DNA from 2 places in the Paraclostridium tenue genome. Region 1 is predicted to be linked to the other one. Evidence: predicted binding sites of a transcription regulator. Region 1 holds the regulator's gene; the other holds the start of a gene.
The links. The regulator HrcA, encoded in region 1, represses chaperone genes, less so after heat shock. The targets are predictions, from matches to a motif close to TTAGCACTCNNNNNNNNNGAGTGCTAA.
Positions count from the first base shown of each region.

Region 1 (4,556 bases):
TGGAGCTATAGCTGGAGAAATGAAAAATCCAGGGAAAGATTTACCTAAAGCTATAGTTGGTGGACTATCAATAGTTATGGCAGTTTATGTAATAATAAACTTAGCATACTTATGGGTTGTACCAGCAAATGAAATGGCACAAGTTAGTGCTCCTGCAGCTTTAGTTGCAGAAAAGATGTTTGGACCAATAGGTGGTAAGTTAGTTACTGCTGGTATATTAATATCAGTATTTGGTGGACTAAATGGATACTTATTAACTGGACCTAGAATATCTTACGCTTTAGCTTGCGAAGGTACATTACCAGGAAGCAAAGCTTTCTCTAAGTTAAATAAAGGTGGAGTTCCAGCAAATGCTACATTCTTAATGGCAATACTTGCTTGTATATATGCATTATCTGGACAATTTAACTTATTAACAGACTTAACAATATTTATAATATGGGTATTTTATGTATTAACTTTTATAGGTGTGATGAAGTTAAGAAAAGATCAACCAAACTTAGAAAGACCTTATAAAGTACCTTTATATCCAATAATACCATTAATAGCTATAGCAGGAGGATTATTCGTTATAGTTAACCAATTAATGAACAATACTTTAATAGCAGCAGGTGGATTAATAGTTACAGCTATAGGATTACCTGTGTATTCAATAATGAAAAAGAAAAATTAGTAATTAATTACATATAAAGAGATAGTATTAATACTATCTCTTTTTTATTTTTAAATAAATAATAGAATGTATTATATGTTGATAAGATTAGAATACTTATATAATAATGTATAATATATATAATTATATTTAATAAAGGAGATATTATGTTAGGACTATATATACATGTGCCATTTTGTGCGCAAAAATGTTATTATTGTGATTTTAATTCATATAAAATTAAAAGTAATGAAAAAGAAGATTATTTAATAAATATAGAAAAAGAGATGAAATTTTATAAAGAGGAATTTAAGGACAAGTACTTTGATACTGTATTTTTTGGAGGGGGGACTCCAAGTATATTAAAAATTGATGAATTAAGAAAACTTGTTAATTATATGTATGAAAATTTTAATATAAAAAAAGATGCAGAAATAACTATTGAATGTAACCCAGGAACTATAAATAAAGAAAAATTAAAAGCTATTAAAGAAATGGGAATAAATAGATTGAGTATAGGGCTTCAAGCTACCCAAAATTATCACTTAAAATCTATAGGAAGAATACATACATATGAAGAATTTGAGAAAAACTATTATGATGCTATAGACGTAGGATTAACTAATATAAATATAGATTTAATGTATGCTCTTCCAAATCAAAAAGAAGAAGAATGGAAAGAAACATTAGATAAAATTATAAAGCTAAATCCATCACATATATCAGCGTACTCTCTTATATTAGAAGAAGGAACTAAACTTTATGATATGTATGAAAATAATGAATTTAACCTTTTAGATGAGGATACAGATATAGATATGTATGAATATACTATAAATACATTAAAAAAGCATGGATACAATCAATATGAAATATCTAATTATGCAAAACAAGGAAAAGAGTGTAAGCATAATATAATATATTGGAAATGTGACAACTATTTAGGGTTAGGGCCTGGAGCGTCAGGGTATATAAATGATATAAGATACTCTAATATAAAAAATTTAAATGAATATAATAATAAAATTAATCAAAATATAAAACCTATAGACGAAGAAAATAAATTAAATGACAAAGATAAAATAGAAGAATTTATTTTTATGGGACTTAGAATGAATGAAGGGATAAATCTAGAAGTATTTAAAGAAAGATTTAAGATTGATTTTTATGAATTATATAAAGATGTTTTAGACAAATTATTAGAGCGTGAACTTGTAAAATTAGACAAATTTAATTTGTCTTTGACTCAAAAAGGAAGAGAAATTTCAAACAGTGTATTTATAGAATTTATAAATTAATTAAAAACTGTTGACAAAGAATTTTTAAAGTGTTATAAAATATATATAATCTTTTAGCACTCCAACTTAATGAGTGCTAACAAAAGAGGAGGCTTAGGATTATGGTGGAACTAAATGAAAGAAAACTAAATATCCTTAAAGCTATAGTTAAAGATTATATAGAAACTGCAGAAGCTGTAGGATCTAGAACTCTTTCTAAAAAGTATGAGTTAGGAATAAGCGCAGCCACGATAAGAAATGAAATGGCTGACTTAGAAGAATTAGGATATTTAATTCAACCTCATACCTCCTCAGGGAGAATTCCTTCAGAAAAAGGATATAAGCTTTATGTTGATTCTCTTATGAAAGAACATGAATTAGATAATGTTGAAAAAAAATTAATAAAAGAATCAATAAATAAAAATATAAACTATATGAATGATTTAATACATGAAACATCTAAGTTGATATCAAAGTTAACTAATTATACAACTATAGCTGTTACTAAAAATGTATCAAGTTTACAAAATATAAAACATATACAGTTAGTTGGATTAGATGAAAAAAGTATAGTTTTAATAGTAGTTACTGAAAAAGGCGAAATTAAAAATACAAATCTTTCAACTAATGTGCAAATTGATCAAGCTAAGCTTAATTTAATTTCTGATAATCTTACTAGAAAGCTTTCAGGTAAAAATATAACTGAGATAGACGATGAGTTTTTAAACTACATAAAATACGAGATTACAGAAAACTCTTTAGTTATAGATAAGCTTATAGATTCATTAAACTTTGGTTTTGAAGAAAATGATACATCGATTTCTTTAAGTGGAGCAACTAATATATTTAATTTCCCAGAGTTTAGTGATGTAGTTAGAGCAAAAACATTTTTAACTATGTTAGAAGAAAAAGAAAATATATCTAGCATGTTAAAATCAAGAGGAATTCAAAAAGAAAATCTAAATATAATTATCGGAAGTGATAATGAATGTAAGGTAGCTCAAGATTGTAGTATTATAACTGCAACTTACAATATAGATAAAGATGTAGTAGGAAAGATTAGTTTGATTGGGCCAACTAGAATGGATTATGCAAAAGTATACTCAATACTTAATTATATGGGACTACTACTAAACAAAAAATAGTTAGGGGTGTAAGTTTTGGAAAAAGATATGCAAGAAGAATTACAAGAAGAAGTAAAAGAAAATGCTTCAGAAGAAGTCGAAGAAACTATAGAAGAAGCAATAGAAGAAGCGACAGAAGCTAAAGAAACTTCAGAAGCTGATGAAAAAGACAAAAAGGTAGAAGAATTAACTGATACTCTTCAAAGACTTCAAGCTGAATATGCTAACTATAGAAGAAGAACTCAACAAGAGAAAGAAACTATGGGTATATTTGCTAATGAAAAAATCTTAAATGAGTTAATACCAGTTATGGATAATATGGAAAGAGCTATGGATGCTTGTACTGATAAAGAAGATAGTATGTATAAGGGAATTGACATGGTTCAAAAACAATTAAAAGCTACATTTGAGAAATTCGGACTAGAAGAAATAGAAGCTGAAGGTCAAGAATTTGATCCAAACCTACACTTAGCAGTTATGCAAGAACCCGTAGAAGGCACTGAAGCTAATAAAGTGGTTATGGTTTTACAAAAAGGGTATAAATTAAATACAAAAGTACTAAGACCTGCAATGGTTAAAGTATCTTGCTAATAAATAAACAATTAAGATTGAATTAATATCAATATTATATAGAAGAATTCAAGGAGGATATTAAAATGGGAAAAATAATAGGAATTGACTTAGGAACAACAAACTCTTGTGTTGCGGTTTTAGAAGGTGGAGAACCTCAAATAATACCAAACTCAGAAGGAATGAGAACTACTCCGTCAGTAGTTGCATTTACTAAAGATGGTGAAAGAATAGTAGGAGAGCCTGCAAAAAGACAAGCAGTTACTAATGCTGATAGAACAATAATATCAATAAAAACTCACATGGGAACTGATTACAAAGTTAATATAGATGGAAAAGATTATAGTCCACAAGAAATATCAGCTATAACATTACAAAAATTAAAAGCTGATGCTGAAAGCTACTTAGGGCAACCTGTAACTGAAGCTGTTATAACAGTTCCAGCATACTTTACAGATGCACAAAGACAAGCAACTAAAGATGCAGGTAGAATAGCAGGACTTGATGTTAAGAGAATAATAAACGAGCCAACTGCTGCTGCACTTGCTTACGGTATGGATAAATTAGATCAAGAAAAGAAAATATTAGTATTTGACTTAGGTGGAGGTACATTTGACGTATCTGTTCTAGAAATCGGAGATGGAACATTCGAAGTTTTAGCTACTGCTGGTAACAACAGATTAGGTGGAGATGACTTTGACCAAGTTATAATAGATTATTTAGCTGAAGAATTCAAAAAAGCTGAAGGTGTAGATTTAAGAAATGACAAAATGGCTCTTCAAAGATTAAAAGAAGCTGCTGAGAAAGCTAAAAAAGAGTTATCTTCAACAATGAGTACTAACATAAACTTACCATTTATAACTGCTACTGCTGAAGGACCAAAACACCTTAACATAGATTTATCAAGAGCTAAATTTGATGAATTAACTGCTC
Region 1 is NZ_BAAACP010000003.1:125,963-130,518, forward strand. Features, by position in the region: gene ABFX13_RS03950 (APC family permease) at 1-673, shown strand, start outside; gene hemW (radical SAM family heme chaperone HemW) at 820-1,950, shown strand; gene hrcA (heat-inducible transcriptional repressor HrcA) at 2,055-3,074, shown strand; gene grpE (nucleotide exchange factor GrpE) at 3,090-3,644, shown strand; gene dnaK (molecular chaperone DnaK) at 3,710-4,556, shown strand, end outside.

Region 2 (4,556 bases), on a different contig from region 1:
TTTAATTTTATAAAAATATGGGTAGAATTAAAGGTATAAGCTTAATTGAAGGGAGTAAAAAAATGAAAGTATACGAAAAAAATGAACTAGTTGTATTAGAAGGAGTAACAGATTTTGATCCAAAACATATATTTGAATGTGGGCAGTGTTTTAGGTGGAAATCAGAAGATGATGGATCATACACTGGAGTAGCTAAAGGTAGAGTAATAAATGTATCAAGAGAAGGAGAAACAATTTATTTAAAGAATACTAATTTAAATGATTTTAATAGTATATGGAAAGAATATTTTGATTTAGATACTGATTACTCAGAAATAAAAAATAAGTTAAGGAGTATGGATAAGTACTTAGAGAAAGCAACTGAATTTGGATGGGGAATAAGAATTTTACGTCAAGATCCATGGGAAATGATAATATCTTTTATAATATCATCTAATAATAGAATCCCTATGATACAAAAAGCCATAGCTAATTTATCAAGAGAATATGGAACTTATATAGGAAAATATAATGGAGTAGATTATTATGACTTTCCTACACCAGAGCAATTAAATAAAGCTTCAATAGAAGAAATAAGATCGTGCTCTACAGGATTTAGAGATAAATACATAAAATCTACAACAGAAGAAGTTATAAATAATCATGATGATGTATATAAATATAAAAATTTAAGTACAGAAGATTGTATAAAAGAACTTACTAAATTTAATGGAATAGGACCTAAGGTTGGTGACTGTATAGCATTATTTGGTATGCAAAAGTATGATACATTCCCTGTTGATGTATGGGTGAAAAGAGTAATGCAAGAATTTTATGTAGACGACGATATGAGTTTGCCTAAAATTAGAAAGTATGCTATAGATAAATTTGGAGATTTATCAGGTTTTGCTCAACAATATTTATTCTATTATGCACGTGAATTAGGTATAGGAAGATAACTAAAGGAGGCGTTATGGTTGCTTTAGATATAATACTCTTAAGCTATGTAATAATATCATACGTAGCAGGTATTATAGTTTCTATTAATATAATACTTCAAAATAGAGATCCAGCTAAGACTATGGCTTGGCTATTAATATTTATATTATTACCAGGCATAGGTTTAGTTATATATGCAGCATTGGGAAGAAATATAAGAAAAAGAAAAATATTTAAGACACAAAAATTAGCTACAAATATAAAAGAAAATAATTTATTTAAAAACATGGAACCTATAGAGGAGTTAGTTGAATTAGAACAAAGAGCTATAAATGGTAATGATTTAATTAAAGATACATACTATGAAGGTATAAAAAAGAAGGTAATAAGTTTACTTTTAAACACAGGGAAATTTCCATTTACGACTAATAACAACGTTAAAGTATTTATAGATGGAAACGAAAAATTTGAAAGTTTACTAAAAGATATAGAACAAGCAAAAGAGCATATTCACTTAGAATATTTTATAATAAAAAATAGTGAGATAGGCATTAAATTAAAGGAATTATTAATAAAGAAAGCAAATGAAGGAGTAAGTATAAAAATTTTATATGATGATGTTGGATGTTGGAGGTTTTGGTTCGACAGGAGATTCTTTCAAGATATGAAAGATGAAGGTATAGAGATAGTACCATTTTTACCAGCCAAATTTCCTATAATAGGAGGTAAAATAAATTATAGAAATCATCGTAAAATTGCTATAATTGATGGTCATATAGGATATACAGGTGGCATAAATATAGGTGATGAATATATGGGTAAAAATGAAAAGTTTGGATACTGGAGGGATACTCATATAAGAATAGAAGGTAGCTCTGTTTATATGCTACAAATGGTATTTTTGATTGATTGGTATTATACAACTAAAAAGGAATCATTTGATGAACGATATTTTCCAAAATTAAATTATATGGGAAACTCTATGATACAAGTTGTTGCGACTGGGCCAGATAGTGATTGGGAAGCTATACATTATGCATATTTTTCAGCTATTTGTAATGCTAAGGAAAGGGTTTATATAGAGACTCCATATTTTATACCAGATGAAAGTTTGTTAAGAGCATTAAAAAGTGCAGCACTTAGTGGAGTTGATGTAAGAATTATATTTCCAAGTATTGCAGATCATAAAATTGTACATCAAGCATCATATTCATATTTTGATGATATTTTAAGATCTGGAGGAAAAGTTTATTTATATAAAAAAGGATTTATACACTCAAAAGTAGTAATTATAGATGATAAGATTTCATCAATAGGTTCTGCAAATATGGACTTAAGAAGTTTTATGCTTAATTTTGAAATGAATGCATTTATTTATGATAAAAAAATAATAAAAAAAATAACAGATGATTTCTTTAAAGATATTGAAAATAGTGAAGAAATAAAATTAAAAGATTTTGAAAATAGACCATTTATAAAAAAATGGGTAGAATCTGTGGCAAGACTATTTTCTCCTATTTTATAAACATATTATACGAGGAGTTTTGTCAATACAAACAAAAATTCCTCGTATAAAAAATGTATAAAATCTGGTTAAAACTATTGAAAAATAAAAAAGTTTGAGATATTATAAAGTTGTTAGCACTCTAGTAAGTAGAGTGATAAAAAGCTAATAAAAAAATTTACATATATAAATTTCATTAGGAGGGATAATTATGAGAATAAGACCATTGGCTGACAGAGTAGTTATAAAGAAAATTGAAGCAGAAGAAAAAACTGCAAGTGGTATAGTTTTACCTGGGGCAGCTAAAGAACAACCTCAAATAGCTGAGGTAGTTGAAGTAGGACCTGGTGGAATGGTAGATGGAAAAGAAGTTAAGATGGAATTAAAAGTAGGAGATAAAGTAATATTTTCTAAATATGCAGGATCAGAAGTTAAATTAGAAGGTCAAGAATATACAATATTAAAACAAAGTGAAATATTAGCAGTAGTTGAATAATATTAGGGGAGGTATATAAAATGGCTAAAGAAATAAAATTCGCTCAAGATTCAAGATCAGCTTTAGAAGCTGGTGTAAATAAATTAGCAGATACTGTAAAGGTAACATTAGGACCTAAAGGAAGAAATGTTATATTAGATAAAAAATTTGGAGCACCACTTATAACTAATGATGGTGTTACTATAGCTAAAGAAATAGAATTAGAAGATAGATTTGAAAATATGGGAGCTCAATTAGTTAAAGAAGTTGCTACTAAAACTAATGATGTAGCAGGAGATGGAACTACAACTGCAACAGTTCTTGCTCAAGCTATAATAAGAGAAGGATTAAAAAATGTAACTGCAGGAGCTAATCCAATATTAATTAGAAAAGGAATACAAAAAGCTGTTGAAGTATCAGTTGAAGAATTAAAAAAACAATCAAAAACTATAGAAACTAAAGAATCTATATCTCAAGTTGCTTCTATATCTGCTGGAGATGAAGAAGTAGGTAATTTAATAGCAGAAGCTATGGAGATAGTAGGTAAAGATGGAGTTATAACTGTTGAAGAATCTAAGACTATGCATACTGAATTAGATGCAGTTGAAGGTATGCAATTTGATAGAGGATTTGTTTCAGCTTACATGGTAACTGATGTTGACAAAATGGAAGCTGTATTAAATGATCCATATATATTAATAACAGATAGAAAAATAACTAACATACAAGATATATTACCTGTTCTTGAGCAAATAGTTCAACAAGGTAAAAAATTATTAATAGTAGCTGAAGATGTAGAAGGAGAAGCATTATCTACATTAGTAGTTAATAAATTAAGAGGAACATTTGAAGTAGTTGCTGTTAAGGCTCCAGGATTTGGAGATAGAAGAAAAGCTATGCTTGAAGATATAGCAGTACTTACTGGAGGAACAGTTATATCTGAAGAATTAGGATATGATTTAAAAGAAGCAGACTTATCTATGTTAGGTAGAGCAGGATCTGTTAAAGTAACTAAAGAAAATACTACAATAGTAGATGGTGCTGGAGATAAAAAAGCTATAGAAGATAGAGTAGCTCAAATAAAACATCAAATTGAGCAAACTACTTCTGAGTTTGATACAGAAAAATTAATGGAAAGATTAGCTAAACTTGCTGGTGGAGTTGCTGTTATAAAAGTTGGAGCTGCAACAGAAGTTGAAATGAAAGAAAGAAAATTAAGAATAGAAGATGCTTTAAATGCTACAAGAGCAGCTGTTGAAGAAGGTATAGTTGCTGGTGGAGGTACTGCATTAGTTAGTGTTATCCCAGTTGTAGATAAATTAATAGAAGAGCTTGAAGGAGAACTTCAAGTTGGAGCTAAGATAATAAGAAGAGCTTTAGAAGAGCCATTAAGACAAATAGCTATTAATGCTGGTCTTGAAGGAGCTGTTATAATACAAAAAGTTATAAATGAAGATGCTGAAGTAGGATTTGATGCTTTAAATGAAAAATACGTGAATATGATAGAAGCTGGTATAGTTGATCCAACTAAGGTAACTAGAAGTGCATTACAAAATGCTGCATCTATAGCAGGCGTATTTTTAACTACTGAAGCTGCTGTTGCTGATCTTCCAGAAAGTGAGCCAGTGCCTGGAATGGGTGGAGGAATGCCTCCAATGA
Region 2 is NZ_BAAACP010000009.1:55,454-60,009, reverse strand. Features, by position in the region: gene ABFX13_RS08630 (DNA-3-methyladenine glycosylase family protein) at 63-938, shown strand; gene cls (cardiolipin synthase) at 953-2,443, shown strand; gene ABFX13_RS08620 (co-chaperone GroES) at 2,634-2,918, shown strand; gene groL (chaperonin GroEL) at 2,939-4,556, shown strand, end outside.
Region 2: a site for HrcA is predicted at 2,557-2,583, ahead of ABFX13_RS08620 (co-chaperone GroES). Genes of this name have one in related genera too.